DNA from 4 places in the Serratia sp. Res13-Sevr-LER1-36-b genome. Region 1 is predicted to be linked to each of the others. Evidence: predicted binding sites of a transcription regulator. Region 1 holds the regulator's gene; each other region holds the start of a gene.

Region 1 (8,048 bases):
GCTGACATGTCCTACATACGGTATTTAATCAGTCCGTTCAAAGTGGTAGGTGGCTTAGACCTCTCTTACTCGGTGTCGGCATTGCGCTTGCAGCTCGAGGCCATTCTAACCGGGAAAGAACAACCCTCTTTGCCCTTTGAGTGGCAGGGGTTAAGTTCTAGAGAATACGCGGTCCTCAGCGCCCTTATATCAGGAAATAGACCGGTGCAAGTAGGTAAATCTTTGGGAGTAAACGTCAAGACAGTCAGCCATTACAAACTCCAGGGATTAAAGAAGTTAGGTGTGCGTAATATGCAGGCCTTTCTATTATCACCTTATTTTTAAAAGTCTATGACAGTGAAGATGGAGAACACACGATGATGAGAAATAATGGCGGAAATACCAATCAGCCGTGGGTCAGCGTATCTCTGCAGGGAAAAGGGAGGCTCAATAACATCCCTGAAAGTTACACCAATTACGCCATGCATGTGCGTTCCCTGTAATGATTATGTTCATTAGGGGGGAACAAGCGGTGTTTTCTCAGTTGGCTAAACAGGCATCAGAGAGAGAACGCGAAGAAGTGTGGGGAGAGGCACAGAATTTATGGTTTCTTGCGTCCCTGAAGGCCGCCTCTTGCGAGAATCGAGCCTGGGCAACCTGCCGATCTGAGTTTTGTCGTCGAAGATCAGAACGGCAGGGGATGCCCATAAGCGAATTACATCTAGAGATAGGCTAAGCAACAGATTTGTACATCTGACACTGCGTATCGGTGAAGCTATAGGCGCGGAAAATTTCTTAGTACCGCGCCCACCGTTGTTAACGCATCAACAGATGGCGGATAAAACCGACGTGCAGTTTCACCCCAATCTGCATCGCCGCCTCGTCCAGTTTAAAACGGGGATTATGCACGCCGTAGGTGGCACCGATCGCCTCGTTACCGCTGCCGATAAACAGGAAGCACCCCGGCACTTTCTCCTGATAGGAGGAGAAATCCTCGCTGCCAAACATCGCGGAGGTCAATTCCCGCAGCGCCTGTGGCCCCACGGCTTCGGCCACCACCTCACGCGCAATCGCGCAGGCATCAGGGTGGTTATTGCCGATGGTATAGCCACGCGTCCAGTCAACCTTGTAGCTGGCACCGTGCGCCTGGCTGATCCCAGCGACGGTTTGCTCAACCAACAGCGGCACTCGCTCACGTACTTCCTGGTTATGAGTGCGTAGCGTTCCCGCCAGCCGCGCGCTGTCTGGGATGACGTTATAGCTGTCACCCGCCTGGAAGGTCGCTACCGTCAACACCGGTACATTTAACGGATCCAGCTTACGTGCCACGATCTGCTGCAAAGCGCTAACGATCTCCGCACCAATCGGCACCGGATCGATACACAGATGCGGCATCGAGCCATGCCCCCCCTTCCCCTGCAGCACAATATCGAAGTTATCGCTGGAGCCACTGAATACGCCCTGCTTCATCCCTACCTCACCGGTCGGGAAGTTGGGCATGACATGCAGGCCGAAGATCATCTTCACGCCATCCAGAACCCCTAAATCCACTAGCTGTTGGGCTCCGCCCGGTGGCACTTCTTCGGCATGCTGGAAGATAAAGCGCACTGAACCTTGCAACTGCGCCTGCAACTGGCAAAGCACGCTGGCCGCCCCCAGCAACATCGCGCTGTGGGCATCATGGCCGCAGGCATGCATCACCCCTGGCCGGGTAGAGCAGAAAGGTTCGTCGCTTTCCTCCTGGATAGGCAAAGCGTCGATATCGGCGCGCAATGCATAGCACGGCCCCGGCGCTGCGCCCTGCAATTCGGCCACTACGCTATTTGGTGTAGGACGTGAGATCTTCAACGGGCCAAGGCTGGCCAACTGCCCGGCAATGTAATCTGCCGTCTGCGCTTCCTGGAATGACAACTCCGGATTGGCATGCAGGTGGCGGCGCCACTGTAATACCTGTTGTTCCACGCCAGCAATCAGTTGTTCAATGTTCATGTTCATACTCCTTAATTCAGTGCTGGTTGGCGTGCTTTGCCCGCCAATGGCAGGATCACCAGCCCGGAAACCACCATAGCCAGTGCCAAAAAGATAAACGTCGTCATGTAGTTGTGGCTGATGGTGATCAGATACCCGATGGCGATAGGGGCCACAAAGCCACCCAACGTGCCGCCGGTGTTAATCAGCCCCATTGCTGCACCCATCACTTCCGTAGGCAAGCGCTTCATCGGTAGGGTAAACACGGTAACGAACGAGGCCATCAGGAAGATATAACCCAGGAACAAGAACAGGCTGGCTGTCAGAGCTGATTCGCTGGTAAACACCAGCCAGATGCACAAGGCGCTGAGCAGAGAACTGAAGAAGATCACCCACGGCTCACGCCCTTGCAGGTAGCGCCCGACCAGCCAGCCGGTACCGAGTGAAGAGATCCAGATCCCCAGACCACCGGCGGCTACCACCATGCTGGAAACGTCAATTGGCATTCCCCGCTGCTGTACCAGAAATTTCGGCAGCCAGGCCATCAGGCCGTAAGATGGGATGTTGATACAGAAGATCGCCACAAACAGCAGCAACACGATTGGGTTTTTCAGCAGGGCCTTATAGTTGGCTGCGGCTGCCCCAGCTTTGGCGGGTGCCGCCTGTGGCGGATTGGGAACCAGCCACAAGATGCAGGCGGCAATCACGAATGCCAACAGGCCAAGCGCAGAGAACGACCCACGCCAGCCGATGTGATCCAGGCAATAGACTGCGACCAGCGGCCCGACGGTCATCGCCAACCCGGCGGAGGACAGCAGAATGGACTGCGCGAAGGTGCGCTGTTCCAGTGGGAAATTCGCCACTACCGCCTTGGCGCAGGAACACGGATAGCCGGAGTGGCCAATACCGGACAGGAAGCGGAACGTCACCAGCAGGCCCAGGCCGAACCCCAGAATGCCGAAGCACAGGGCAAATCCCCCCAGCAGCAGTAACGAACTGCACAGCACTTTCTTAAAGCCAAAGCGGTCATTGAGCCAGCCCGCCGGTATCTGGAACAGGGAATACGCCAGGAAAAACATCCCGGTAATGTAGCCCAGCTGTTCCGGCTGTAGATTGAATTCGTGTTCGATAGGTAACAGCGCAAAACCCATCACGGTTTTATCGATGTACACCACGACATAGCCCACAAACAGCAAAAAAATCATTAGCGAACGATTTTTCATCGCCGATATCCCTTTAAGTTATCACCCAGGCAGCCCACCCGCAGGGCCGGCGTATTTAATAATGTGATCAAGGTCACTTTATAGTTTTAATAACAGTCACTTACAATAACACGCTGAAATTATCGCCTTTTGCCGAGCGGCATAAGATACAGTTTTGTAAGGGGTGATGCTTTTTATTGATAGGGTGGGGAATGCGCTATTTACCGAAGTTACAACAGTTGAAAGTCTTCCAGCAGGTGATCCGCAGCGGCAGTATTCGCGGGGCGGCGCGCGCGCTGGAGCAGTCTCAGCCTGCCGTGAGCCGTACCATCCGTGAACTGGAACAGATCCTGGAAACCCAGTTGATCAATCGCAGCAGCCAAGGAATGACGCTGACCGAAACCGGCCGCGCCTTCGCCCTGCGAATGCAATTGATCCTGGAGGAATTGCAGCGCGCCGCCGACGAGATCCAGCAGTTGAATCAGCATTCGCAAGGTAACGTCGCTATTGGCTGCTCTTCGCTACTCGCCCTGACGGTATTACCGGATCTGGTCGAAGCCTTCAAACAGCCGTTTCCGCAGGCCAATCTGCTGATCCGCGAAGCACAGCTGTCTACGCTGCTGCCAGCATTGCGCGAAGGCCGCCTGGATTTTGCCGTGGGTACCGTCAGCCCGGAACTGCCGTTGGAGGATCTGGTGCGTGAACCGCTGTTCAACGCCTCTTTTTGCATTATCGCACGCCAGGGGCACCCACTGGCGCAGGCAACCTCGCTGGACGAACTGCGTGAGGCCAAGTGGTTATTACCGGAAACCGATATGGGGTATTACCAGCAGTTGCGCGCGATGTTAGGCACCTTCTATCAGCAATTGACCCGTTCGCCCATTCGCTCGGACTCTGTGACCTGTGGCTTGAACATGGTGTTAGAGGCGGATTATTTGACTATCGTGGCGCGGGCGATGAGTGCACCGTTCCATTTGCAGCATCGGCTGGTGGCATTGCCTATCGACACGCTGCCGCAGGCGCAATATTGCGTGCTGTATTCACAGAAATCGCCGCTAACCGTGACGGCACGGCGATTTCTTGATTTATTGCGTGCCCACTGCCTGCGCTACCCTTGGTAGGATCAGGCCACTTCGCGGATTTCGAAGCTGTGGGTGATGCTGGCGGCTTTACCCAACATCAAGGAGACGGAGCAGTATTTCTCGGCGGAAAGATCCACCGCGCGCTCCACAATCTTGTCGGTCAGCCCTTTGCCGGTGACGATAAAATGCAGATTGATATGGGTAAACAGACGCGGTGCTTCTTCACGACGCTCGGAGGTCAGTTTAACCTCGCAGTCACGCACATCGTTACGCCCTTTTTGCAGGATCGACACCACATCGATGGCGCTACAGCCGCCAACGGACATCAACACCATTTCCATCGGGCTTGGCGCTTTATCGCCCGCGTTGCCATCCATCAACACCTGGTGGCCGGACGCAGACTCACCCAGGAATGTCAGCCCTTCTACCCACTTAACTCTTGCCTGCATGTTACACACTCCGGTTAATTTCTTAAAAACAGGGTACGCTTTCGCATACATTCTGGCAACGTAACCTGATGCTAATCATGCTGAAGCGAGACAACACAAGACACCCGCCTCACTCTGTGCTACAAACAGAGCCGCAATAACTCTTTCCAGGTCACCGATTTCAGGGATACGTCCAAGGAAAGGCCCCTATATTGGTTTGTTAACAGAATGTAGCTTGCAGCTCTCCCTGCAAGTTAATATGCTAGAGCACAAGCGTATTTCTATAACACGCCTCAAAACCTGTTGATAGCCACAATTAAAACACCGGGCTATAAGCACGTTTTACAGGGAACTCTGACCCCTGTGATACAAGGCAGCGATAACAACAGAGGATAACAGCGAATGGTTCTCGGCAAACCGCAAACAGACCCGACTCTCGAATGGTTCCTGTCTCATTGCCATATCCACAAATATCCATCGAAGAGTACGCTGATTCACCAAGGTGAAAAGGCCGAAACGCTTTACTACATCGTCAAAGGCTCCGTCGCGGTGCTGATTAAAGATGAAGAAGGCAAAGAGATGATCCTGTCCTACCTTAACCAGGGGGATTTCATCGGCGAGCTAGGATTATTTGAAGAAGGCCAGGAGCGTAGCGCCTGGGTACGGGCCAAAACCGCCTGTGAAGTGGCTGAAATTTCCTACAAGAAATTCCGCCAGTTGATCCAGGTTAACCCGGATATCCTGATGCGCCTGTCCGCACAGATGGCTAACCGCCTGCAAGTCACCTCAGAGAAAGTGGGTAACCTCGCCTTCCTTGACGTTACCGGCCGCATTGCTCAGACCTTGCTGAACCTGGCAAAACAACCTGATGCCATGACTCACCCAGACGGCATGCAGATCAAAATCACCCGCCAGGAAATTGGCCAAATCGTCGGTTGCTCACGTGAAACCGTCGGTCGTATTTTGAAAATGCTCGAAGATCAAAACCTGATCTCCGCGCACGGCAAAACCATTGTCGTGTACGGTACGCGTTAATCCCCAGGGAAACGGTGCAGCAATGCGCCGTTTCTTTACCTACTGAATAGCCAACCATGTGGCGCCGCCTGATCTACCACCCGGAAGTCAACTACGCACTGCGGCAAACGCTGGTGTTGTGCCTGCCGGTGGCGTTTGGTTTGCTGATTGGCAACCTGCAACTCGGCATGCTGTTCTCGTTGGTGCCCGCCTGCTGCAACATTGCCGGGCTGGATACGCCACACAAACGCTTTTTCAAACGCCTGGTCGTGGGTGGATCCCTATTCGCACTCAGTAGCTTTCTGCTGCAACAAGCCCTGCTGTGGGAGCTTCCCCTGCCCTTACTGATGTTGGGAATGGCGCTGTTGCTCGGCGTCAGCGGTGAGATCAGTCCGCTGCATGCCCGCCTGCTACCAGCCGCACTGGTTGCCGCCATCTTTTCCCTCAGCATGGTAGGCACCGTGCCAATCTGGCATGCCCCTTTACTGTATATCGTCGGCACCGCCTGGTACGGGTTGTTTACCTGGGCCTGGTTCAAGCTGTGGAAAGAGCAGCCGATGCGCGAATCCTTAAGCCAGCTGTATATGCAGTTGGCCGACTATTTTGAAGCCAAATACTCATTACTGACGCAACATACCGATCCAGAAACTGCCCTGCCGCCGCTGTTGCAACGCCAACAGAAAGTGATGGATCTGATCAGTCTGCTATACCAACAGCTTAATTTCCTGCCCCATGCCAATAACCTGGAGCAAAAGCGCCTGCAACGTACGTTTCAGGTGGCGCTCGATTTGCAAGAGCACATTACCGTCAGCCTGCATCTGCCGGAAGAAGTGCAAAAGCTGGTAGAGCAAAGCCAGGCCGAAGCGATTATCCGCCGCAACGCCCAGGTGATCGCCACGCGCCTGCGGGTGGTGGCCGACGATATTCTCTATCATCGGCACTCTGCGCGTTTCAGTATGAAGAATGAGCTGGCGGCGCTGGAAAAAGTGGCCTCACAGCACGCCGATAACCCGGTTGGTCAGTTCTGCTATTACCACTTCAGCCGCATCGCACGCCTGCTGCGCACCCAGCACCCGCTTTACCGTCGCAATCTGATGGCCAATCAGTCACGTCTGCCGTTCTGGCCCGCGGTGGTGAGCTATCTGTCGTTTAAATCCAACGCCCTGCGCAACGCAGCCAGGCTGGGGGTCATTCTGGCGGCAGGCAGCAGCCTGGGCATGCTGTTCAACCTGCCAAAACCCTATTGGATCTTGCTGACCATCATGCTGGTCAGTCAAAACGGCTATAACGCCACGCGGGTGAGGATCCAGCACCGTGCCCTCGGCACGTTGGCCGGGTTGGTGATTGCCGCCGGACTGTTGCAACTGCAGATGCCGGAGAACGTGACGTTGAGCATCATGTTGGCGATCACCCTGGCGGCCTATCTGATCCTGCGGAAAAACTACGGGCTGGCGGTGATGGGCTTTACCGTGACTGCCGTCTACACCTTGCAGCTCCTGGCGCTGAATGGCACCCATTTCCTGGTTCCCCGCCTGATCGATACCCTTATTGGCTGCGTACTGGTGTTTGGCGGCACGATCTGGCTATGGCCGCAGTGGCAGAGTGGCCTGCTGCGTAAAAACGCCCATCAGGCGCTAGAGCACGATCAGACGGCACTGCGATTATTGCTGGAAGAGCAGGAACCGGATCCCAGTGAACTGGCCTACACGCGTATGCAGGTCAACCAGGCGCATAACGCCCTGTTTACCTCGCTCAATCAGGCGATGCAGGAGCCGGGGTTTGAATCGAATTATCTGGCAGATATGCGGCTGTGGATCACCCATAACCAGTTTATCGTTGAACACCTGAATGCGATGACCATTCTGGCACGCGAGCACTATATGCTGACGCCCAAGCTGGCTCAGGAGTATCTGCAAACCTGTGAGATAGCCTTGCAGAGCTGCCAGCAGCGGTTGGAATATGACGGCCCAAGTACCAGCAACAGCATCATGAAGCCGCCGGACCTGCACCCTGATATGCCGATCACCGAGATGGAACGCCACCTGCGGCGGATCCTTTCTCACCTGACCGTGATGCATACCATTTCGTCACTGGCATGGCGCCAGCGCCCACATCATGGGATCTGGCTGAAGCGCAAACTGCGGGAAAGCTGAGGTTGCCGGAGCCGATGCTGAAGTTCGGCCCCGGTGAATGACTTAAGCCTTAATCACATCCTGTACGGCCAACTCGAACAGCGCCATGCCTTCCTCGATATCCTTCAGTTCAACCACCAACGAAGGAGCAAAACGGATCACGTTTGGCCCAGCGTTGAGGATCATCAAGCCACGTGCAGCGGCGGCAGTGAGAAAATCGCGCGCTTTGCCGTGATAGCCTGC
Region 2 (8,048 bases), on a different contig from region 1:
GCGATGAAGTACCTGCAACAGCAACAGATTACGCCAATCCAGGTGTGCGCCATCGGTAACACTCCGATGCTCAACTTTTTGTTCCCAGAGACATTTTCCGTTGAGTTGGGCTATGGCACCGCTGGGCAGCAGGCGGCCCTTCAGCTGCTGGGCCAGTTGAGTGGTGAACTGAGCATCCGCCAAATCATTATCCCCTGCAAACTTGCCTGACGACGGGTGCACCATGCGGTGCTCCCTTCGTATCGTAGCCAGAATTCGTTGTGACGCTACCTGAAGCTTTGTTGTTCGTTTTGTGATCCTTACCGCAAGTTGGGAACGTTCCCATTTAATAACCACGGCCAAGTGACTAAGCTTAAAAACATCAATACCTCTGAGCCTCACTGATAACAAAGGTGCCATAATGAGCAAAGTTCAGCAGCAGGACATCGATCGCCTGATCGTGCTGGTGGGTGGCCGCGAGAATATCGCCACCGTCAGCCACTGCATTACCCGCCTGCGTTTCGTTCTTAACGATCCCGCCAAGGCCAAGCCGAAAGAGATTGAGCAGTTGCGCATGGTCAAAGGCTGCTTCACCAACGCCGGGCAGTTCCAGGTGGTGATTGGCCCCGAAGTTGGTGATTACTATCAGGCGTTAATTGCCACCACCGGCATCAACGAAGCTGATAAGGAGCAGGCCAAGCTGGCCGCTCGCCAAAACATGACCTGGTTCGAACGCGGCATCTCCCACTTCGCCGAGATCTTCTTCCCACTGCTGCCAGCGTTAATCAGCGGCGGTTTGATCTTGGGTTTCCGCAACGTGATCGGCGATATCCCGATGTCCGGCGGCCAAACGCTGGCCCAAATGCACCCAGCCTGGAAAACCATTTACGACTTCCTGTGGCTGTTGGGCGAAGCCATCTTTATGTTCCTGCCGGTGGCCATCTGTTGGTCAACGGTGAAGAAGATGGGCGGTACCCCGGTGCTCGGCATCGTGATGGGGATCACCCTGGTCTCCCCGCAGTTGATGAACTCCTACCTGCTCGGCCAGCAAGTGCCGGAAGTATGGAACTTTGGCTGGTTCACCATTGAGAAAGTGGGCTATCAGGCACAGGTGATCCCGTCGATCCTCGCCGGTATGGCGCTGGGCTGGATCGAAACCCGTCTAAAAAAGATCGTGCCGGATTATCTGTATCTGGTGGTGGTGCCGGTGGTTTCTCTGCTGCTGGCCGTGTTCTTGGCACACACGCTGATCGGTCCGTTTGGCCGCATGATCGGCGATGGCGTAGCCTGGGCGGTGAAGTGGGTGATGACCGGCAGTTTCGCCCCGATCGGCGCGGCACTGTTTGGCTTCCTGTATGCACCGTTGGTGATCACCGGGGTGCATCAGACCACGCTGGCGATCGATATGCAGATGATCCAAAGCATGGGCGGCACCCCAGTCTGGCCACTGATTGCCCTGTCCAATATTGCGCAGGCCTCGGCGGTGCTGGGCATCATCATCGTCAGCCGCAAGGCCAACGAACGTGAGATTTCCGTACCGGCCGCTATCTCCGCCTATCTCGGCGTGACCGAGCCAGCCATGTACGGTATCAACCTGAAATATCGCTTCCCTATGCTGTGCGCGATGATCGGCTCCGCCTTCGCAGGCTTGATTTGTGGCCTGACCGGCGTGATGGCTAACGGCATCGGCGTGGGCGGCCTGCCTGGCATCCTGTCTATCCAACCGCAGTTCTGGCTGATCTACTCGGTAGCCATCCTGGTGGCCGTGGTGATCCCGCTGCTGCTGACCATGATGGTTTACAAACGCAAAGCCAGCCGCGGCGAGTTACCGGTTTAAACTGAAAGGTATTTTTTTATGAGCAATGTAATTCCCTGGTGGCAGAACGGCGTTATTTATCAAATCTATCCGAAGAGCTTCCAGGACAGCACCGGTAACGGCTATGGCGATCTGGCCGGGGTGACCCAACGGCTGGACTATTTGCAAGAGCTGGGCGTCGATGCCATCTGGCTAACGCCGGTCTATGTCTCGCCTCAGGTCGATAATGGCTACGACGTCGCCGATTACTGCGCCATCGATCCGGCTTACGGCACCATGGCCGACTTCGAACACCTGGTGGCGCAGGCCCACCAGCGCAGTATCCGTATCGTGATGGATATGGTGTTTAACCACACCTCCACCGAGCATCCGTGGTTTAAGGCTGCGCAGGATCCTGCCAGCCCGCGACGCCAGTTCTACATCTGGCGCGATGGCGAAGGTGATGCCCTGCCCAACAACTGGCGTTCCAAGTTTGGCGGCAACGCCTGGCAATGGCACGCCGACAGCGGCCAATACTACCTGCACCTGTTTGCTACCGAGCAGGCCGACCTGAACTGGGAACACCCGCCGGTGCGCGAAGAACTGAAAAAAGTGTGCCAGTTCTGGGCAGACAAAGGCGTGGATGGGCTGCGTCTTGACGTAATCAACCTGGTGTCCAAGCAGCAGGACTTCCCAAGCGATAGCCAGGGCGATGGCCGCCGTTTCTACACCGACGGCCCGCGCATTCACGAGTTTTTGCAGGAGATGAGCCGCGACGTGTTCCAGCCACGCGGCCTGATGACCGTGGGCGAGATGTCTTCAACCTCGCTAGAGCATTGCCAGCAGTATGCGGCGCAAAGCGGTGCCGAGCTGTCGATGACCTTCAACTTCCACCACCTGAAAGTGGACTATGCCAACGGGCAGAAATGGACGTTGGCCGCGCCGGATTACGTCGAACTGAAGCAGATTTTCCACCACTGGCAGCAAGGCATGCATAACCGCGCCTGGAACGCGCTGTTCTGGTGTAATCACGACCAGCCGCGCATCGTTTCGCGCTTTGGCGACGAGGGCGAGCTACGAGTCACCGCTGCCAAGATGCTGGCGATGGTGCTGCACGGTATGCAGGGCACGCCGTATATCTATCAGGGTGAAGAGATCGGCATGACCAATCCGGGCTTCCAGCAGATCGAAAGCTATCGCGATGTGGAAAGCCTGAATATGTACGCCGAACTGCAGGCTCAGGGAAGAAACGAAGACGAACTGTTGGCTATTCTGGCCAACAAATCACGGGACAATGGCCGTACGCCGATGCAGTGGGACGCAACAACCCACGCTGGCTTCACCACCGGTACGCCGTGGATCGCCTGTGCAGAGAACTACCCGCAGATTAATGCCACGGCGGCATTGGCCGATCGGGATTCGGTGTTTTACGCTTATCGCCATCTGATCGCCCTGCGCAAGCAGTATCCGCTGCTGACTCACGGTGACTATCAGGATCTGGCCCCGGCTCACCCGGCATTGTGGTGCTATCAACGTAGCTGGAATGGGCAACGGTTGCTGGTCGTTGCGAACCTGAGCCGCGAACCGTTGGCATGGGATGCCGCAGGCGTTGAATTTTCTGAACTGTGGCGCCCACTGATCAGCAACTATATGGATGCTGTAGAGCAGCCACGGGCCGGAGTTTTGCGGCCTTTCGAAGCGAGTTGGTGGCTGCTGGAGTCCTGATTGGTCACCGGGAGTTGTTTGCTAAAATCTATACATAATTGTTTTAAAAACAATAATTTTGCATGGATCGAACAATGAAATTGGCGCTGGGAACACTTTCTCTGTTACTCAGCGCCAGGCAGGGGCCAACAAGCAGCGGATCACACCGCGACGCCCTGCCGTTGAATCATATATTTAACACCAAGTAACTGACCTTTATTATTCCCCGAATAAATAAGTCACCCAGTACAATTATTCTTGCTTTCACTTAACTTCCCTAAATTTCTGCCTAAATCATCATTACGCTATTTCAGGCGTGAAAAGATCTGCATCCAAATCAAAATGTGAAGGATATCTCAAATCGTAAATAGATTTATTTCACGCTGTAAAAAAAACATGTAATAATAGGAAAAAATTATATTAAAACAATAAATACATAATAAATATAACTATTTTTAAATAAACCACCAGACTGATTTTTCCCATCGGCCTTTTTACCTCTCGTGAAATGGAGCATTTTTATGACCATCAAAAGGAAGTCGATATTTATAGTCAGTGGTTTATTTGCCGCCGGATTGACCGGCTGTGACAATAATGACACCAAGATTACTCCGAGCAATCAGGCGGAGCTGGAGAGCAGAAATATTCCCACGCTTACCGTCGACGGGCTGAAATTTAAAGATCTGAATAAAAACGGCCAGCTAGACCCTTATGAAGACTGGCGTCTTGATAGCGCCACCCGCGCCCGCGACCTGACCGCCCGCATGAACGTGGAAGAAAAAGCCGGTGCCATGATGCATGGTACCATTGGCCTCGATGGTGCTGGCCGCGTCGATATCAGCGCCGCCGAAGAAGATGTTAACCAACGCTTCGTCAACACCTTCATTACCCGTATGGCAGGCGATCCACAGCATATTTCCGCCGATAACAATGCGCTGCAGGAAATGGCCGAGAAGTCTCGCCTCGGTATTCCGGTGACCATCAGTACCGACCCGCGCAACCACTTCGTTAACGATCCTAATGCCACCAGCGTCGCGGCAGGCAGTTTCTCACAATGGCCGGAACCGCTCGGCCTGGCGGCAATCGATGATACGGCACTGTCCAAAACCTTTGGTGATATTGCCCGTCAGGAATACCGGGCCGTTGGCATCCATATGGCGTTATCACCGCAGGCCGACCTTGCCACCGAACCGCGCTGGGGCCGTATCAACGGTACCTTTGGTGAGGATAACCAGCTCGCCAAACGCCAGGTACAAGCCTATATCGAAGGCTTCCAGCATGGTGATAAAGGCTTGACCCAAGACAGCGTCATCACCGTGGTAAAACACTTTGCCGGTGGCGGTCCACAGCTTGGCGGGTTGGATCCACACAACATCTTTGGCAAAGAGCAGGTTTACCCAGGTGAGAATCTGGAATACCACCTGGTACCGTTTGAAGGGGCGTTTGCCGCCAATGTGGCCTCGGTGATGCCCTATTACGGCCAACCGATCAACCTGTGGTACAAGGATCAGCTGATTGAAGAAGTGGGTTTTGGCTTTAATAAGCAGGTGTTGACCGAGATGCTGCGTGGCCGCTTTGGCTTCACCGGCGTAGTGCTGAGTGACTGGGGCATCCTGGAAAGCTGCGAAGGTAAATGCGCCACCGGTATCAGCGATGCCGACATCGCCGCCGGAGTCTCGCCTTGGGCTGCCGGGATCGGCATGTCGTGGGGCGTTGAGAACCTCACCCGCCAGGAACGTGTAGTGAAAGCGGTGGAAGCCGGGATCGATCAGTTCGGTGGTACCAGCGATCCCAGCGATCTGATAGAAGCCATCAACCAACAACAGCTGCCGATCGCCACTATCGACGCTTCCGTCACGCGTATTTTGCAGCAGAAGTTTGAGCTGGGGCTGTTTGAGAAACCTTACGTGGACGAAGCCAAAGCGGTGAAAATTGTCGGCAACGCGGAGTTCCAGCAGAAAGGGGATGATGCACAGCGCCGTGCGCAGATCCTGTTGCAGAATAATAACTCCCTGTTGCCATTGGCGCTGAGCGGCAAGAAGGTGTTCCTGCATAACGTCAACGCTACCGTGGCGGCACGCTATGGGTTGGAAGTCGTCGCTACGCCGGAGGAGGCAGAGATCGCCATCCTGCGAGTAGATACACCGCATCAGAACGATCCGCACTACCCGTTTGGCGTTTCGGTCAACTTCGGCCAACTGGGCTTTGACGATGCCGATACCGTGGTGCTGGATCAGAAAGCTGGCACTTACAGCGGCAGTGAAGACTATCAGTTGATCAAACAGGTGAAGGCGCTCAACATTCCAACGGTGATTTCCGTTTACCTCGATCGCCCGGCAATCCTGACCAACATCGTGGATAAAACCGACGTACTGCTGGCCAACTTCGGCGCATCCGATGAGGCGGTGCTGGATGTGATCACCGGCAAGAGCAAGGCACAGGGTAAATTACCGTTTGAGCTGCCATCCAGCTGGCAGGCGGTGCTGGACCAGAAAGAGGACGTGCCGCACGATTCTGTCGATCCGCTGTTCCCAATCGGCGCGGGTATTCTGTAATACGGCCCCTCACCCTCAACCCTCTCCCAAAGGGAGAGGGAGTAGCCCGAGCTAGTCATCAAGCGGGGGCCACACTTACCACCGAGCAGCAAACTTCGGTGTTAAGTGTTCACGATGTCCCCGAACTTAAAAACTCTGTACCAGTTTCACTACCTTCGTCACTTCCTGAGCCAACACTTCATCGCTCATATCAAATACGCCCTGCACCAGGTGTGGCGGCAGGTAATCCATGCCAGTCAGGTTAGCGACGGCGTTAAACGGCCGCAGCAGGTCGGCCACCGGATAGCGGTTATACCCTGCCGGTGAATAGGCCTGCGCGTTGCCCCCGGTGCTGACCACCAGTTGCAAAGGCTTACCCTGCAGTTGGGTACCTTCGCTGCCATAGGCGAAACCATGGGTTAATACCGCATCCTGCCATTCGCTGAGGATCGCCGGTGAGCTGTACCAATAGAACGGAAACAGCATCACCACCACATCGTGCGCCTGCAACAGTTCCTGCTCGCGGGCCACATCAATCTGGTAGTCAGGGTAAACGCGCATCAGTTCATGCACGGTGACGTTAGGTAAAGGACGCAGCGCCTCGATCAGCGCTTTATTGATACGGGAGTCGTCAGGGAAACGGTGAGCGGCCAACACTAAAATACGCGACATGGGGAAATCCTTGTTTATCGAAAGTAAGCCATTTTTTCATTTACTCCGTTTCCGGTGTAGTCTGTAAACAGGCACATTAACTTCAACCTAAAGTATCAACCACTATGTCGCTGCCGATTGACGTGCACCGCCTGTTACCGGCGTTTCTCAGCGCCGCTCAGACACAAAACTTCTCCGCTGCTGCACGGCAACTGGGCGTGACCCCGGCAGCGATCAGCAAAAATATCCGCGTGCTGGAAGAGAAGCTGGCGTTGCGGCTGTTCCAACGCAACACCCACAGCGTGGTGCTGACTGACGAAGGCAAAGCCCTGCTGGAACAGGTAGCACCGCTATGGCAAGCGCTGACCGCCACGCTGGAGCTGGCCGGGGGCGCACAACTCCCTCCTGCCGGTAGCGTACGCGTCAGCATGATCCCTGGCTTTGGCCGCCAGGTACTGATGCCGCTGATCCCTGAGTTTTTACAACGCTACCCGATGATCGATCTGGATCTGTCGCTAGATGCCCGGGTGGTGAACCTGGTCGGTGAAGGCTTTGATGTGGGCATCGGCAGCCAGGTCGATCCCGATAGCCGGCTGGTAGCACGCCCGCTCTACCCGATGCAGATGCTATTGGTTGCCGCCCCCGGTTACCTTGCCCAACATGGCACACCGCTGGTGCCGGAAGATCTGCTGCAACATAGCTGCCTGCTGCACCGCAATCCGGCCACCGGGCGTAATGTAAAATGGCCACTGGCACACAAAACGCTGGATCTGCATGGCCGACTGACTGCCAACAGCCCGGAGATGTTGCTAGATTCCGCGCTGGCCGGGCTGGGCATAGCTTGCCTGTCGCGCTGGTATGTGGAACAACATTTTACCCAGGGAACCTTGCTGCCAGTGCTGCAAGATCACTGGCCAAAACCCACGCAAATCTGGCTCTACTATGCCTCGGCAGATCTGCCGCCACGGGTGCGCGTCTGGGTCGATTTTTTACTGGCGCATTTTCGTCGCCCTTCTGCTTGATGCGATCGCAATCACGCTTTAACAATCTTTCGGATAATCGGCATTTTCCATTCAAGCCGCTGATAGCAAGGGTTACAAATATTCCTGTAACGGGTAACTGTACAGGGTTCAAACTGCTCCCCCCATTCTTTGACCCACGTCAAAAAAATCGGCACCACACCCATATATAGTGCCCATAGAGATTCAATCACCTATATGTAGTAGTTATCCACAATATCATCCACACCCTCCGCAGCCCTTGCGCCCTGCGGTTTTGCCCTGTGGATAAGCCGACGCTCCCCCATGGGGACAGGAGTTACAACGTGAAACCAGTAGTGATTAAACGGGACGGTTGCCAGGTATCTTTTGACGAGATGCTGATCA
Region 3 (8,048 bases), on a different contig from region 1:
GGAACGCTACCCAGAAGTGGTGTTCCGCAAAACTCGCGAGCATTAATCTCGTCAACAGGGCGCTTCTAAGCGCCCTGTGTTTTCCTTCTTCAGCCCCCCATCCTGCTAATTATTAAACCCTTCTCACTAATTATTTCGTCTAAACCGAACAAGATTTTCCGCGATCTGGCGGCAAATTTTCGCTTATGGTCTATATTTATCAGGGCGCATAGCGGCATCTGAGCGTAAAATACTATTGTACCCACATATTTTAGAGAGTTATTCGGTAGTGTTGCCGATAGGAGACAGTCCTATCTTAGCAATATCAATAAGATAGTGATGTGGATCCCAAATCAACTGCTATATGTCTCCAATAGACGACAGTTTTACGCTTAATTGTTGCTCATTTGTTTTGTTGTTGTTGATTTTTAACGGCGTTTTTAACTTGGCACGGGCATTGCAGGTATGTTTACCGTAGAGCAATAGTCCGGTCGTGAACGTTTGATTGTATAGAGATCGTGAAGTATTCATTTGAGTTAGCCGCACTCTGGCGGCACCAGAGCCCACAGCAGTTTGGGGTTCTACAACAAGAAGGAAGAGATCGATGAAAAATACCAAGTTTGCACATTCGCTGATGGCAGTCGTTTTGGGTTCGGTACTGGTTAGTGGTTCGGCCCTGGCTGAAGAGACCATGATGAACAAAGCATCAGGCGTAGTTGATAGTACTGGTGCCAAAATCGATAGCTCCATGAAAAAAGTCGACAACTATATGGATGACAGCGGCATAACGGCTAAAGTTAAAACTGCGCTGGTTGACGATAAAGCCATAAAAAGCACCGACATCTCGGTGGAAACCGAAAAAGGTGTGGTGACGTTGAGCGGTTTTGTCGCTACTCAAGCTCAGGCTGAGAAAGCGGTAGACGTTGCAGGTCGGGTAGAAGGGGTCAAATCCGTCAGCGATAAGCTGCACGTGAAAGATCAAGCGACCCAGTCGGTGAAGTCCTATGCCGGTGACACCGCAACTACCAGCGAACTGAAAGCTAAACTGCTGGCCGATGACATCGTGCCTTCACGCAACGTGAAAGTAGAAACCACAGATGGTGTGGTGCAGCTTTCCGGTGAGGTGAAAACCCAGGCGCAGTCTGATCGTGCAGAAAGTATTGCCAAAGCCATTGATGGCGTGAAAAGCGTCAAGAACGATCTGGCGGTAAAACCTTAATCGTCAGTAACAGTAAGCAATAACTCCCAGGCTAACGCCTGGGATGTACTACCAGAAATAGAATAATCCGCAGTTTTAAGCCGCACCCAGCAGGGGCGAGCCAAACGCGAAATTTTTATCACCATGGTAAGGAGAGGCTTATGTTTCGATGGGGCATTATATTTTTAGTGATTGCATTGATCGCCGCAGCACTGGGTTTTGGTTCGTTGGCAGGTACTGCCGCCTGGGCCGCCAAAGTAGTGTTCGTGGTAGGGATCATTCTGTTCCTGGTCAGCCTGTTTACCGGCCGTCGGCGTCCTTAGCGTCTCTCTAAACTGTAACAAAGCTTGATTCTTTTTCTCTGCGCCAGGAGGCAGGTCATGAATAGCGACATCATTGTTGGCCGTTGGAAACAGCTGAAAGGCCAGGTTTGGCAGGCATGGGCGGAGTTTTCCGGCAATGACGGCCTGTGGCTGGCAGGGAGCAATGACTGCCTCTCTGGCGTATTACAAGAAGATTACGGAAGAGAGCAAGAAGAGGTATCCTCGGGAAAACGGCCACATTGAGGATACGGGGTTGGGATACAGAATACCCATCACGCTCGGTAATATAGAACCCCTGGCGTATAAACCATACCGGCCCGGTAAAATGGCGCTGGTGTGTGAGGGCGGCGGACAGCGCGGTATCTTTACCGCCGGCGTACTGGATGAATTCCAGCGCGCACGCTTTAACCCTTTTGATCTGATGATTGGCACCTCTGCCGGTGCGCAGAACCTCTCGGCATTTATTTGTGGCCAGATGGGCTACGCACGGCGGGTGATCACCCGCTACACCACCTCTGCCAATTTCTTTAACCCGCTGCGCTTTGTGCGTGGCGGGCATCTTATCGATCTCGACTGGTTATTGGATATCACCTCGCAACAGTTGCCGTTGGCTTTTGACGTGGCGGAAAAGCAGCTGATTAATGGCCGTGAATTTCTGATGTGTGCCTGTCGCAGCGATGACTTTACGCCGGTTTATCTCCCTGCGGCACGGGATAGCTGGTTACCGGCTATCAAGGCCTCCAGCGCCATCCCCGGGTTTTATCGTATGGGCGTAGAGCTGGATGGCATCAGCTATCAGGATGGCGGCATCAGCGATGCCATCCCGGTCGAAGAGGCCTATCGCCGTGGGGCGGATACCATCGTGGTGATCCGCACCGTGCCTTCACAGATGGCCTATACGCCGAAGTGGATGAAACGCATGGAGCAATGGCTGGGTGAAAGCAGCCTGCAGCAAATGGTGCGGCTGTTGCAGCATCATGAGCAGAGCTATTTGCGCATCCAGCAATTTATTGAAAAACCCCCCGGTAAACTGCGCATCTTCGAAATATTCCCGCCTAAGCCGCTGGCGAGCAATGCGCTCGGCAGCCGTTTGCCTGCGCTGAATCGCGATTATCATCTGGGCCGCCGTTGTGGGCGCTATTTCCTGGCGACGGTAGGCCACTGGCTGCTGGAGCAGGAAAAGAACGATGGCATGACGGTAACAACATCACTTTCCCGTCGTCTGATCCAGCCGGAAACCGTGCGGATGCCTTCGCCGATTATTACCGATGTGCTTAACCCGCAGGGCCATGCCGTGCAGCCTGAAGCGCCACCAAAAATCATCCTGCCAGGTGACGGAGATGTGCTGTGAGTTACGCCTTTACGGATACTCATTGCCACTTTGATTTCCCGCCTTTCAGCGGGGATGAGCAGGCGAGCCTGGCATTGGCCGCGCAAGTCGGGGTGCAGCAAATTATTGTGCCAGCGGTCACGGCCGATCGCTTTGTGCGTATTCTCAAGCTGGCGCGCGAACATACTCCTTTGTTTGCCGCGCTGGGGTTACACCCGCTGTATATCGCTCAGCACCATGATGAGCAGCTTGAACAACTGGCAAGTTACCTGGCAAGCAAGCCGCATAAGCTGGTGGCGGTGGGGGAGATTGGGTTGGATCTGTATATGGCCGAGCCGCAGTTTGAACGCCAACAGGCGTTGCTCAAGGCACAACTGAAGCTGGCAAAACAGTATGATTTGCCGGTGATCCTGCACTCCCGCCGTAGCCACGATCAGTTGGCTGCCGCATTGCGTCGTACCGAGGTACCGCGCCGTGGCGTAGTGCATGGTTTTGCTGGCAGTCTGGCTCAGGCGCAGGCCTTTATTCGCCTGGGTTATTACATTGGCGTTGGCGGCACGATCAGCTACGAGCGGGCGCAGAAAACCCGTCAGGTGATGGCGCAGTTGCCGTTGACCTCGCTGTTGCTGGAAACCGATGCACCGGACATGCCGTTGGCGGGTTATCAAGGGCAGCCGAACCGGCCTGAACGGGCTGCGGAGGTGTTTCAGGTGCTTTGCCAACTACGGCCTGAATCTGCCGATGAGATTGCCGAACAGCTACAACAAAATAGCCAATCCCTGTTTGCATTGGATCCACACCTCTCACTTTAAATGTGACTTGAATCACGTTGTGTGATTTTCAGTTGCTTCTACTTGTATATATTTGTGACATAAAACGAGTCTCATCCCGCCTCGCTCAGTATAATTGCGTCCCATTATCGCCCTTGGGCAACCCGTTTTATCCAGCGGGCCGGGGGTATTTCTTCTTCGCAACAGGGACATACTCGTATGCAACTCTTCATGAGCCTGGTCGGTATGGTGGTCTTGATCGCCATTGCGGTGCTGCTTTCCAGCAACCGGCGCGCTATTAAACTGCGTACCGTACTCGGCGCGTTTATCATCCAGATTGGCATTGGCGCGCTGGTGCTCTATGTCCCGATCGGGCGCCGTATTCTTGGTGGCATGTCGGAAGGGGTGGCAAACGTCATCGCTTACGGTAACGAGGGCATCTCTTTCATCTTTGGTGGCCTGGTTTCCGACAAAATGTTTGAAGTGTTCGGCGGTGGCGGCTTCGTGTTCGCCCTGCGTGTGTTACCGGTAATTGTGTTCTTCTCCTCGTTGATTGCGGTGCTCTATTACCTGGGCATCATGCAGGTGGTGATCAAGCTCTTGGGCGGTGGTTTGCATAAGCTGTTGGGTACCTCGCGGACCGAATCGCTGTCAGCCACGGCCAATATTTTTGTGGGGCAGACCGAAGCGCCGCTGGTGGTGCGCCCTTATATCGCCACCATGACCCAGTCGGAGCTGTTTGCCGTAATGTGCGGCGGCCTGGCTTCGGTAGCCGGTTCCGTGCTGGCGGGCTATGCCCAGATGGGCGTACCGTTGGAATACCTGATCGCCGCTTCCTTTATGGCCGCACCGGGTGGATTGCTGTTTGCCAAACTGATGGTGCCGGAAACCGAAAATACCCAAGACCGAGCCGATGCGATGAAGCTGATCGCCGAAGACGAGCGCCCGGCAAACGTCATCGATGCCGCTGCCTCTGGTGCGGCCTCTGGCATGCAACTGGCACTGAACGTGGGGGCGATGCTGTTGGCATTTATCGCTCTGATCGCGCTGCTTAACGGTATTCTTGGCGGTATTGGTGGCTGGTTCGATTTCCCACAGCTGTCACTGGAACTGATCCTGGGCTGGGTGTTCTCGCCGATCGCCTTCCTGATTGGTGTGCCTTGGAGTGAAGCGATGGTGGCGGGTTCGTTTATCGGCCAGAAGGTGATCGTTAACGAATTCGTGGCCTACATGAACTTTGGTGCTTACCTGCGTCCGGATGACGTGGTGGCTGCTGAGGGGCTACAGGTGCTGTCACAGCACACCAAGGCGATCATCTCCTTTGCGCTGTGTGGGTTTGCCAACCTGTCTTCCGTAGCGATCCTGCTGGGTGGTCTAGGCAGCATGGCTCCAGGTCGTCGTCACGACATTGCTCGTTTCGGGTTAAAAGCGGTGGCCGCCGGTACCTTATCCAACCTGATGAGCGCCACCATCGCCGGATTCTTCCTGGCGTTGTAAGCTATACTTGATATCAACAACCAGGTTCCTGAAGGGGCCTGGTTGCCTGCAAAAAGGGCATTCGCCTAATGACCGCCGTCTCTTTAGTGAATTTGTGAACAATATCGCGTTATTTTGTGATGATCTTCACATATAATTCAGTCCTGTTACAGTGCTATCCTGTGTAGTGTGAATCAGAACACAAATATGCCAGAGTGGTCGTGTTCAAATAGCGATTGCTGGCTATGCGAAAATCGAAGGGCTATGTGCGGTGAGAAGGATCTCAGTTGCTGGCGTGGGAAGACTATCCCGCGCGCTATCTTCAAGGAACCAAGTCCGCTCGCCAACATCAGAATGCTCAGTTGGAGAGTTTTATGACCGAATTAACCGCAGCAGCGCAACGCGCGCTGAACCTGATGGATTTAACCACGCTGAACGAAGATGACACCGACGAGAAAGTGATCGCGTTGTGTCGTCAGGCGAACAGCCCGGCAGGCCATACTGCCGCCATCTGCATCTATCCGCGTTTTATCCCGATTGCCCGCAAAACGCTGCGTGAGCAGGGGACGCCAGATATCCGTATCGCCACCGTCACCAACTTCCCGCATGGCAATGATGATATCGACATCGCTGTGGCAGAAACCCGTGCAGCCATCGCCTACGGTGCCGATGAAGTTGACGTGGTATTCCCTTATCGTGCCCTGATGGCCGGTAACGAGGAAGTCGGGTTTGAACTGGTCAAACAGTGCAAGCAAGCCTGTGCTGCTGCCAACGTGCTGCTGAAAGTGATCATCGAAACCGGTGAGCTGAAGCAGGCGGAACTGATCCGTAAAGCCTCCGAGATCTCCATCAAGGCCGGGGCTGATTTTATCAAGACTTCTACCGGTAAAGTGCCGGTCAACGCCACGCTGGAAAGCGCTGAGCTGATGATGACCGTGATCCGTGATATGGGCGTAGGCAAAACCGTTGGCTTCAAGCCAGCCGGTGGCGTGCGTACCGCAGAAGATGCTCAACAGTATCTGCAACTTGCCGGGCGTCTGCTGGGAGAAGACTGGGCCGATGCGCGCCACTTCCGCTTTGGTGCGTCGAGCCTGTTAGCCAGCCTGCTGACCACGCTGGGGCATAGCACCCAAGCCGCTGGTAACGGTTACTGATTTTCACTCACGTCTTGTTGCGTTGGGGCTGCCAAGCGGCCCCGTTAACGCAGCGCGCAGGCGTATCGAATGACTCTATTTAGCTAAAACAGGGGGCTACTTTGTTCTTGGCACAAGAAATAATCCGTAAAAAACGTGACGGGCAACCGTTGAGCGAAGCCGAGATCCGCTTCTTCATTAACGGCATTCGCGATAACGTGGTGTCAGAAGGGCAGATTGCTGCACTGGCGATGACCATCTATTTCCACGACATGACCATGCCAGAGCGCGTGGCGCTGACCATGGCAATGCGTGATTCCGGCACGGTGTTGGACTGGAAAAGCCTGTCGCTGAACGGCCCGATTGTGGATAAACACTCCACCGGCGGTGTGGGCGATGTGACTTCGCTGATGCTTGGCCCGATGGTGGCAGCCTGTGGCGGCTACGTGCCAATGATTTCAGGCCGTGGTCTGGGTCATACCGGCGGTACGCTGGACAAGCTGGAAGCGATCCCTGGCTTTGATATTTTCCCGGACGACAACGCGTTCCGTAAGATCATCAAAGACGTTGGCGTGGCGATTATCGGCCAGACCAGCTCACTGGCTCCGGCAGACAAGCGTTTCTACGCGACGCGTGATATCACTGCTACCGTCGACTCCATTCCGCTGATCACCGGTTCTATTCTGGCGAAAAAACTGGCCGAAGGGCTGGATGCGCTGGTTATGGACGTGAAAGTTGGCAGCGGTGCTTTCATGCCGACCTATCAGCTTTCTGACGATCTGGCGCAGGCGATTGTGGGCGTTGCCAACGGAGCCGGTTGCAAGACGACCGCGCTGCTGACTGATATGAACCAGGTGCTGGCTTCCAGCGCTGGTAATGCGGTCGAAGTGCGTGAAGCGGTACGCTTCCTGACCGGGGAATATCGCAATCCGCGTCTGCTGGAAGTGACCATGGCGTTGAGCGTGGAAATGCTGCTGTCTGGTGGCCTGGCTACCGACGATGCTGACGCGCGCGCCAAACTGCAGGCGGTGCTGGATAACGGCAAAGCGGCGGAAATCTTTGGCCGCATGGTGGCGGCACAGAAAGGCCCAAGCGATTTTATCGAGCGTTACGACAGCTATCTGCCAGCCGCGACGTTAACCAAGCCGGTTTATGCCGAGAAACCAGGTATCATTACCGCGATGGATACCCGTGCACTGGGTATGGCGGTGGTGTCACTGGGCGGTGGCCGCCGTCGCGCGACCGACAGCATCGACTACAGCGTGGGCCTGACCGATGTGGCTCGCCTGGGCGACACTGTCGATACCCAGCGTCCATTGGCGGTGATCCATGCCAACGACGAAGAGAGCTGGCAGCAGGCAGCAGATGCGGTACGCGGCGCGATGGTTCTGGGCGACAAAGCGCCAGAAGTCACGCCGGTGGTTTACAAACGCATCACCGAATAACCTCTGTCTAAAGAATCAGGAGTGGCAGCGGCCTTTTCGCTGTCGCCCTCAGCGTGAATACGCAGGAGAGTATGATGAAACGTACATTTATTATGGTATTAGACTCATTCGGCATTGGCGCGAGTGAAGATGCCAAAAGCTTTGGCGATGAAGGCTCCGATACCCTTGGCCATATTGCTGCTGCCTGTGCACGTGGCGAAGCCAACGTGGGCCGTAGCGGCCCGCTAACCCTGCCAAACCTGAGCCGTCTGGGCCTGGGCAAAGCAGCGGAAGAATCCACTGGCAAGTTCCCGGAAGGGTTGGATAAAGACGCTGAAATCATCGGTGCTTACGGCCATGCCAGCGAGCTTTCCTCCGGTAAAGATACGCCATCAGGCCACTGGGAAATTGCCGG
Region 4 (8,048 bases), on a different contig from region 1:
TTCTAGGGATGGCGATGTCGACGCAGTTTACCGCCATGAATACCATCAGCCTGGCAGACCTGAACGATGGCAACGCCAGTTCCGGCAATAGCGTACTGGCAGTGACACAGCAGTTGTCTATCAGCTTTGGCGTGGCGATCAGTGCCGCCGTGTTGCGCTTCTATGGCTCGATGGAAATCGGCACCATGATCGATCAGTTCCACTACACCTTTATTACCATGGGGATAGTGACCGTCGCTTCGGCCTTCGTCTTTATGCTGTTAAGAAGAAAAGACGGCAATAACCTGATCACCGGCAAAGAGAAATCACGCAAAGAAGCAAAGGTGACCCGTTAGCGGTAGCCGACAGAGTCTCTTTCCACCAGCTCTGGCGTCAGCACCAGGATCTGGGCATCACGTTCGGGGTTTTGCAGGCGGTTGATGAGCGCATCGATCGCCAGTTCCCCGAGCGAATCTTTGGGCTGATGAATGGTGCTAAGCGGTGGGGCCAGATATTTGGCCAGTTCGATATCGTCGTAACCCATCACGGCCATGTCATGTGGCACCGCCAGCCCGGCCTGATACAGCGCCTGGTAAACGCCCACGGCGACGGCATCGTTGCCAGCAAACACCGCATGGGGAGGCTCGGCCAACGCCAACAACTGCTTCATGGCATGCACGCCCCCTTCAAACTCAAAGTCGCAATACACCTCATAGCCCGGCAGGATTTCAAGACCGGCACGCTTCATGGCACGGCGATAGCCTTCCAAACGATGGCGCGCGGTCGTTTTATCCAGTGGCCCGGCGATACAAGCGATTTGGCGATAGCCGCGAGCGATCAGATGATCGGTAGCCATTTCCCCCCCCAGCAACGAGTTATCCTGGATGATATCGTTGGCGCCTTCGAACGGCGACCAGTCCATCATCACGATCGGCAAAGAGGGGTAACGGCTCAGCGCATCCTGCGAAGGGCGGTGGTTTTCGGTACACATCACCAGCAGGCCATCCACCCGCTTTTGCAACAGCGTTTCCATGCTGCTGTTCATGCGCGCCACATCTTCCTCGGTGTTGCACAGGATCAGGCTGTAGCCACGTTCATAGCAGCTGCGTTCCACGCCGCGCACCACTTCGGCATAAAATGGGTTATTGCTGGAGGTCACCAGCATGCCGATGGTGCGCGTCGTATTGAGTTTCAGGCTACGCGCCAGTGCGGAAGGGGCATAGTTAAGCTGTTCCACGGCCACCATGACTTTGTCACGCACGCTGTCGCTGACAAAGCGATTGTTATTGATCACGTGCGAGACCGTCGAGGTTGAAACACCCGCCAGACGGGCGACATCTTTCATGGTAGCCAAAGCGTTATCCCTGTTGCTGCAAGAAGGCGTCAATCTCTTCACGCCATGGCACGGAAGGTTGTGCACCCGGCCGGGTAACGGCAATGGCCGCCGCCGCATGGGCGAAACGCACCGCATCACTCATCACTTTGCCTTCGAGCAAAGCAGTAACCAAGGCACCGTTGAACGTATCACCGGCCGCGATGGTATCCACCGCCTTGACCTTAAAGCCCGGAACCAATTTGCCTTTACCGTTTTCGCTCAACCACACACCACGGCTACCGAGGGTGATAATCACGCAGCCGATGCCTTTATCATGCAGGATGTTGGCGGCACGCTCGGCGTCAGCGTCATTATTCACCGCGATACCGGTCAGCCGCTGGGCTTCGGTTTCGTTCGGGGTGATCATGTCGATCATGGCTAACAGTTCGTCAGGCAGCTCACAGGCCGGAGCCGGATTAAGGATCACCTGGGTTTGGTGCTGCTTGGCCAGTTTGGCGGCGGCAATCACCGTTTCCAGCGGTGATTCAAGCTGCATCAGTAACGCATCCGCATCGATAACCCGTTGCCGATAGCGGTTGAGATAATCGGGAGTGACCGCCGCGTTGGCACCGGCATCGATACCAATCACGTTCTCGCCTTCGGCATTAACGAAAATCAGCGCCACGCCGGTGGTGCTGCCAGTGATAGCTTCAATCGGTTGGGTGTCAATGCGATCTGTTGCCAGCTGTTGGCGAATACGTTCACCAATATCGTCTTCGCCTACACAGGCAATAAAGGCAATATCCGCACCGCTGCGCCCAGCAGCCACCGCCTGGTTAGCCCCTTTGCCACCAAAGGCCACCTTATACTGCTGGCCGATCACCGTTTCACCCGGCTGGGGAAATTGGTTGATATTGAGGATATGGTCGGCATTGATGCTGCCCAAAACCACCAGCTTTGCTGTTTCCATCACAGGGATCCCTTAAATTGCGCGCCATCGTCACGCCCCGTTCCGATGGCGCTGGAGATGACTTACTTGGTAACCAGTTTCAAATCAACCGGGATAGTCGCCGGTACTTTCTCACCTTTCAAGATCTTATCTGCCGTTTCTACGCCAATCACACCGATCTGATCCGGACGCTGTGCCACGGTGGCAGCCAGTTTACCGCCTTCAACCGCTTTCACGCCGTCTGCGGTGCCGTCAAAGCCAACCACGATGACATCCGTTTTACCGGCTGTTTGCAATGCACGCAGCGCACCCAGAGCCATTTCATCGTTCTGTGCAAACACTGCTTGCACGTCTGGATGCGCGGTCAGCAGGTTCTGCATGACGTTCAGACCCTTGGTACGATCGAAATCCGCCGGCTGGCTGGCCAGCAGTTTAAACTTGTTCTGCTCCAGTGACTGTTGGAAGCCTTCACCACGTTCACGGGCAGCAGATGTCCCGGCAATGCCTTCCAGCTGGATCACTTTAGCGTCAGCACCGGCTTTCTGGGCAATAAAGTCACCGGCCATTTTACCGCCCACGCGGTTGTCGGAAGCGATATGGCTAACCACTTCGCCTTTCGCTGCCATACGGTCGAGCGTAATGACTGGGATCTTGGCCTGGTTGGCCATCTTGATGGCGTTACCTACCGCGTCAGAGTCGGTTGGGTTAATCAGCAGCAGTTTCGGGTTCTGCACCATCAGATCCTGCACGTTGGCCAACTCTTTCGCCGGGTTGTTCTGGGAGTCCAGCACCACCAGGTTATAACCCAGCTTGTTGGCTTCCAACTGCGCCCCCTCTTTCATCGAAACAAAGAACGGGTTGTTGAGCGTAGAAACCACCAGCGCGATGGTGTCTTTTGCCAAGGCGTTAGCGCTCAGAGTGGCAGTTAATGCGATGGCCGAAACTAAGGTTGCCAGTTTTTTCATTTTCATGGTCGTGATTCCTGTAGGGGAGAGGTTACTTGTTACTTTTGTTGTCTACCAGAACCGCCAGCAGAATAACGGCTGCTTTCACGATCATTTGGTAGTAGGAAGAAACACCCAGTAAATTCAAACCGTTATTCAGGAAGCCAAGGATCAGCGCCCCGATCAGGGTACCGACGATGCGCCCTTTACCCCCAGCCAGGCTGGTACCACCCAGCACCACCGCAGCGATGGCATCCAGCTCATAGCCGGTACCCGCAGTAGGTTGTGCAGAGGACAGGCGCGCCACTTCAATGACCCCAGCCAGTGCCGCCAGCAGGCCGCACAGGGAGTAAACGATGATTTTAACCCTATCGACGCTGATACCGGAAAGGCGGGTAGCCGCTTCGTTGCCGCCCAGCGCATAAATATAGCGGCCAAGACGGGTATGATGCAGCATATACCAGGCGGCGATAAACACGATGGCCATGATCCAGATCGGGGTAGGAACGCCCAACGGACGGCCAATCCCGAACCAGCCAAAGGTGTCGGCAACGTCGGTAAAGCCGGTATTGACCGGGCTACCGTTGGTGTACACCATGGTCACACCGCGCAGTAACAGCATCATCACCAGGGTGGCGATAAACGCCTGAACCTTGCCTTTGGCAACGATAATCCCGGTGCAGGCACCTACGGCAGCCCCCAACGCCAGCGCAGCGGCAACGGCCACCACCGCATTGACTTCAAATCCGACAATCGAAGCAGCTACCGCTCCGGTCAGCGCCAACAGCGATCCGACCGACAAATCGATGCCGGAAGTCAGGATCACCAACGTCATGCCGACCGCCATAATGGCGTTCACCGAGGTTTGCTGCAGGATGTTGAACAGGTTATTAACGGTGAAGAAATTCGGGCTCATCGAAGACACCACGGCAATCAGCACCAGCAGGGCAATCAGCGATTTCTGCTCCAACAGCCACTCTTTACTGAACCAGCGCTTAGCTGCGACACTTTGTGAACTCATATCTGATTACTCCTGCTTTACGCCGTATTGCTTGCCGACGGCTGCTGCCATCAGCACTTCCTGGGTGGCCTGTTCAATCGGGAATTCGCCGCTGAGGTGGCCTTCGTGCATCACCAGGATGCGGTCACTCATGCCCAGCACCTCCGGCATTTCCGAAGACACCAGAATGATGCTCAGCCCTTCCTGCTTGAACTGGTTGATTAACTGGTAGATCTCTTTTTTGGCCCCGACGTCGACGCCGCGGGTCGGTTCGTCGAGGATCAGCACCTTTGGCCGGGTCATCAAGCCACGGGCAATTGCCACTTTTTGCTGATTACCGCCGGAAAGCAGGCCAATCGGTTGCTCCATCGACGGCGTTTTAATATTGAACAGGCGAATAAAATCACTGACGGCGATCTGCTCGTCGGCATGTTTCAGGCCACCACCGGCACGGCTGAAATAGCGCAGCGCGGTGAGCGACATGTTTTCCTTCACCGACATCCCCAGTACCAGACCATCACGTTTACGGTCTTCGGAGATATAGACGATACCGTTGGCCAGGCCGTCCTGAGGAGTACGAGTTACCACCTCATGGCCGTCCAGGTTGACGGTGCCGCTTTTACGTGGCGCCGCACCGTACAGGATCTTCATCAGTTCGGTACGCCCAGCCCCCATCAGGCCAGCCACACCCAGAATCTCACCGCGGTATAAAGTAAAGCTGACGTCATGCACACCAGGGCCGGAAACGTGGCTCACCTGCAGGCGTTTTTCACCGCGCGGCAGATTCAGGCGTGGATACTGCTCTTCCAGCTTGCGGCCCACCATCATTTCAATCAGCGAATCTTCATTCAGTTCGGCAACCGGCCGCTCGGCAATAAATTGCCCGTCACGGAATACGGTCACATCGTCGCAGATTTCGAAGATCTCTTTCAGGCGGTGGGAGATATAAACAATGCCACGGCCTTCGGCTTTCAGCTCGTTGATCACTTTAAACAGCGAGGCGGTTTCGGTATCGGTCAGGGCATCGGTCGGCTCATCCATGATGATCACTTTGGATTCAAAGCTCAGCACCTTGGCAATTTCCACCATTTGCTGATCGCCAATCGACAATTCCCCCACCAGCCGGTGGCTGCTGTAACGCAGGTTCAAACGCGCCAGCAGTTTGTCCGCTTCGGCATACATGCGTTTCCAGTCGATGCGGCCAAAGCGGTTAACGAACTCGCGGCCAAGAAAGATGTTCTCGGCAATGGTCAGCTGCGGGATCAGGTTCAGTTCCTGGTGGATGATGCCGATCCCTGCTTCCTGCGAATCCTTCGGCCCGTTGAAGGCCACTTCCTTGCCGAGGAAATATTGGCTGCCCGCATCTTTGTTGTAGATACCGGTCAGCACTTTCATCATGGTGGATTTGCCGGCACCGTTTTCCCCCACCAGCGCCATTACCCTGCCGGGATAAACGCTCAGGGCGGCCCCAGAAAGCGCCTTCACGCCGGGAAAGGCCTTATCGATCCCTTTCAGTTGCAGTAAAGGTTGCATAGGTGCCTCAGAAAGTTACGCCGGAGCACAGGATTACGTTCGCGTAGGGCGAACATTCTCCGCTGCGGATCACGGCCCGGCTATGTTCGGTTTGCGCTTTAAACGCGCTGTGGCTGATATAGCTGATGCTGATGGTGTTGCCCTGGTGTTGGCCAAGCTGCGTCAGTTGGGCCAGCAACGCTTCGTGGAGCGATGGGTTATGCTTGACGATCTCTTCCGCCAAGATGGCGCTCTCTACCTGCATTTCCTGCGTTACCACGCCGACAACCTGCAAGAATGTCGGCACCCCTTGGGTCAGCGCCAGATCGATACGCGGCGTCACGGCAGGGATCGGCAAGCCAGCATCACAAATCGCGATCTGATCGGTGTGGCCGAGACGAGAGACCACCGCAGAAACGTCAGAATTCAGTAGTACGCCTTTTTTCATGAGTAAACTCCAGCAGCGAAACGTTTCGCTATTGGGTCAGTTTAGAAAATCAGCAGGGGAAGACAACCCTGTAATAGCGGAAATGTGATCGCCATCGAAACGTTTCGCTCACGTTCGATAAAGCGTAGCTAAAAAAGAAGGGCTCAGCAAATGCTGAGCCCCTGATTTAGATTTCGACCTGGGTTCCCAGTTCGATGACCCGGTTGGGCGGGATCTCAAACTGGTCGGCAGCCCGCAATGCGTTGCGGCTCAGGGCGATAAACAGCTTGCCGCGCAGGAACAGATACCACGGCCGTTTGGTGAGGATCAGCGATTCATGGGACATAAAGAACGACGTCTCCATCATCCGGCATGGCAGCCCTTCCAACCCACAGCGGTGGAAGACTTCCTCAACGTTCGGCGTTTCACGCCAGCCATAGCTGGCCACCACCCGCCAGAAGGTCGGGGACAGTTGTTCAATCGTTACCCGCCGGACGTTATGCACATAAGGGGCATCTTCGGTACGCAAGGTCAGCAGCACCACCCGCTCATGCAGCACTTTGTTGTGCTTGAGGTTATGCAGCAGAGCAAACGGGATCACGTTAATCGCCCGCGACATAAACACAGCGGTGCCAGGCACGCGAACCGGCGGTGATTTTTCCAGTGAGGCAATCAGTGCTTCAAGGGAGTTACCGTGTTCATGCATCCGGCGCAGCAGGCGGAAGCGTTCGCTCTTCCAGGTAATCATGATCAGGAACATCACCAAGGCCAACATCAGTGGCAACCAACCACCAGAGAACAGCTTCAGGGCGTTCGCCGAGAACATCGGCACATCGATAATCAGCAGCATCGCCAGAATGCCCCCCACCAGGAAGCGATTCCAATGCCAATTCTTGATGGCGACCGAGGTGATCAGGATGCTGGTCAATACCATGGTGCCGGTCACCGCAATACCATAGGCCGCGGCCAGGTTGCTGGAGTGTTCAAAGCCCACAATCACCAACACCACGGCGATATACAGGGTCCAGTTGATCACCGGGATATAGATCTGGCCGGACTCCATTTCCGAGGTATGAATGATGCGCATCGGTGACAGATAGCCCAGACGAACGGCCTGGCGGGTCAACGAGAAGACGCCGGAAATTACCGCCTGCGAGGCGATCACCGTGGCCAGCGTGGCCAATATCAACAGCGGGATCAGTGCCCAGTCTGGGGCCAAAAGGAAGAACGGGTTCTTGATCGCTTCCGGGTTTTTCAGCAGCAATGCCCCTTGGCCGAAGTAATTGAGCACCAGCGAAGGCAGCACTACGGTGAACCAGGCCAGGCGGATCGGGAATTTGCCAAAGTGGCCCATATCGGCATACAGCGCTTCCACACCGGTAATCGACAGCACCACCGCACCGAGCGCGAAGAACGATACCTTCTTATATTCAACAAAGAAGTTGAAGGCCCATTTCGGGTTCAGCGCCTGCAACACTTCCGGGTTGGCGATAATGCTGCGCGCCCCCAGAACGGCCAACACGATAAACCACAGCAGCATCACCGGGGCAAACAGTTTGCCCACGCTACCGGTGCCATGTTTTTGGATTGCAAACAGTAAGGTCAGTACCAGAATAGAGAGCGGGACAATGTAGGGATCCAGCGACGGTGCGGCAATCTCCAACCCTTCGATCGCCGACATCACCGAGATCGCCGGGGTGATCACCACCTCGCCATAGAAGAAGCTGCCACCAATCAGGCCCAGGATCACCAGCAAAGAGGTGGTACGCGCCGAGGTATGGCGCCCAGCCAAAGACATTAACGTCAGTATCCCGCCTTCACCGGCGTTATCCGCACGCATGACGTAGGTGAGATACTTCAGGGAAACGATGACAATCAACATCCAGAAGATTAAGGAAAGGAAACCAAACACCACGTCGGGA

Evidence for each region. The regulator CRP, encoded in region 1, controls carbon source genes, mostly activating them, when cyclic AMP is high. The targets are predictions, from matches to a motif close to ATGTGANNNNNNTCACAT.
Region 2: a site for CRP is predicted at 3,821-3,838, ahead of IMQ33_RS16555 (glycoside hydrolase family 3 N-terminal domain-containing protein). Genes of this name have one in related genera too.
Region 3: a site for CRP is predicted at 5,212-5,229, ahead of deoC (deoxyribose-phosphate aldolase). Genes of this name have one in related genera too.
Region 4: a site for CRP is predicted at 6,230-6,247, ahead of rbsD (D-ribose pyranase). Genes of this name have one in related genera too.

The regions. Positions count from the first base shown of each region.
Region 1 is NZ_JADACK010000045.1:6,644-14,691, reverse strand. It holds gene IMQ33_RS25845 (LuxR C-terminal-related transcriptional regulator) at 1-324, shown strand, start outside; gene IMQ33_RS26305 (hypothetical protein) at 357-482, shown strand; gene IMQ33_RS26445 (ANR family transcriptional regulator) at 482-715, shown strand; gene IMQ33_RS25835 (amidohydrolase) at 796-1,974, opposite strand; gene IMQ33_RS25830 (MFS transporter) at 1,980-3,170, opposite strand; gene IMQ33_RS25825 (LysR substrate-binding domain-containing protein) at 3,362-4,270, shown strand; gene IMQ33_RS25820 (OsmC family protein) at 4,273-4,680, opposite strand; gene crp (cAMP-activated global transcriptional regulator CRP) at 5,062-5,694, shown strand; gene IMQ33_RS25810 (YccS/YhfK family putative transporter) at 5,751-7,826, shown strand; gene IMQ33_RS25805 (aspartate aminotransferase family protein) at 7,869-8,048, opposite strand, start outside.
Region 2 is NZ_JADACK010000020.1:534,488-542,535, forward strand. It holds gene treR (trehalose operon repressor TreR) at 1-210, shown strand, start outside; gene treB (PTS trehalose transporter subunit IIBC) at 401-1,816, shown strand; gene treC (alpha,alpha-phosphotrehalase) at 1,835-3,499, shown strand; gene IMQ33_RS16555 (glycoside hydrolase family 3 N-terminal domain-containing protein) at 4,000-6,033, shown strand; gene IMQ33_RS16560 (NAD(P)H-dependent oxidoreductase) at 6,160-6,684, opposite strand; gene IMQ33_RS16565 (LysR family transcriptional regulator) at 6,789-7,685, shown strand; gene nrdD (anaerobic ribonucleoside-triphosphate reductase) at 7,988-8,048, shown strand, end outside.
Region 3 is NZ_JADACK010000020.1:353,642-361,689, reverse strand. It holds gene prfC (peptide chain release factor 3) at 1-46, shown strand, start outside; gene osmY (molecular chaperone OsmY) at 584-1,198, shown strand; gene IMQ33_RS15770 (DUF1328 domain-containing protein) at 1,339-1,500, shown strand; gene IMQ33_RS15765 (CsbD family protein) at 1,558-1,743, shown strand; gene IMQ33_RS15760 (patatin family protein) at 1,754-2,851, shown strand; gene IMQ33_RS15755 (TatD family hydrolase) at 2,848-3,642, shown strand; gene IMQ33_RS15750 (NupC/NupG family nucleoside CNT transporter) at 3,832-5,097, shown strand; gene deoC (deoxyribose-phosphate aldolase) at 5,451-6,230, shown strand; gene deoA (thymidine phosphorylase) at 6,332-7,654, shown strand; gene deoB (phosphopentomutase) at 7,729-8,048, shown strand, end outside.
Region 4 is NZ_JADACK010000011.1:213,556-221,603, reverse strand. It holds gene mdtD (multidrug transporter subunit MdtD) at 1-335, shown strand, start outside; gene rbsR (ribose operon transcriptional repressor RbsR) at 332-1,333, opposite strand; gene rbsK (ribokinase) at 1,338-2,264, opposite strand; gene rbsB (ribose ABC transporter substrate-binding protein RbsB) at 2,327-3,214, opposite strand; gene rbsC (ribose ABC transporter permease) at 3,240-4,208, opposite strand; gene rbsA (ribose ABC transporter ATP-binding protein RbsA) at 4,215-5,720, opposite strand; gene rbsD (D-ribose pyranase) at 5,728-6,147, opposite strand; gene kup (low affinity potassium transporter Kup) at 6,314-8,048, opposite strand, start outside.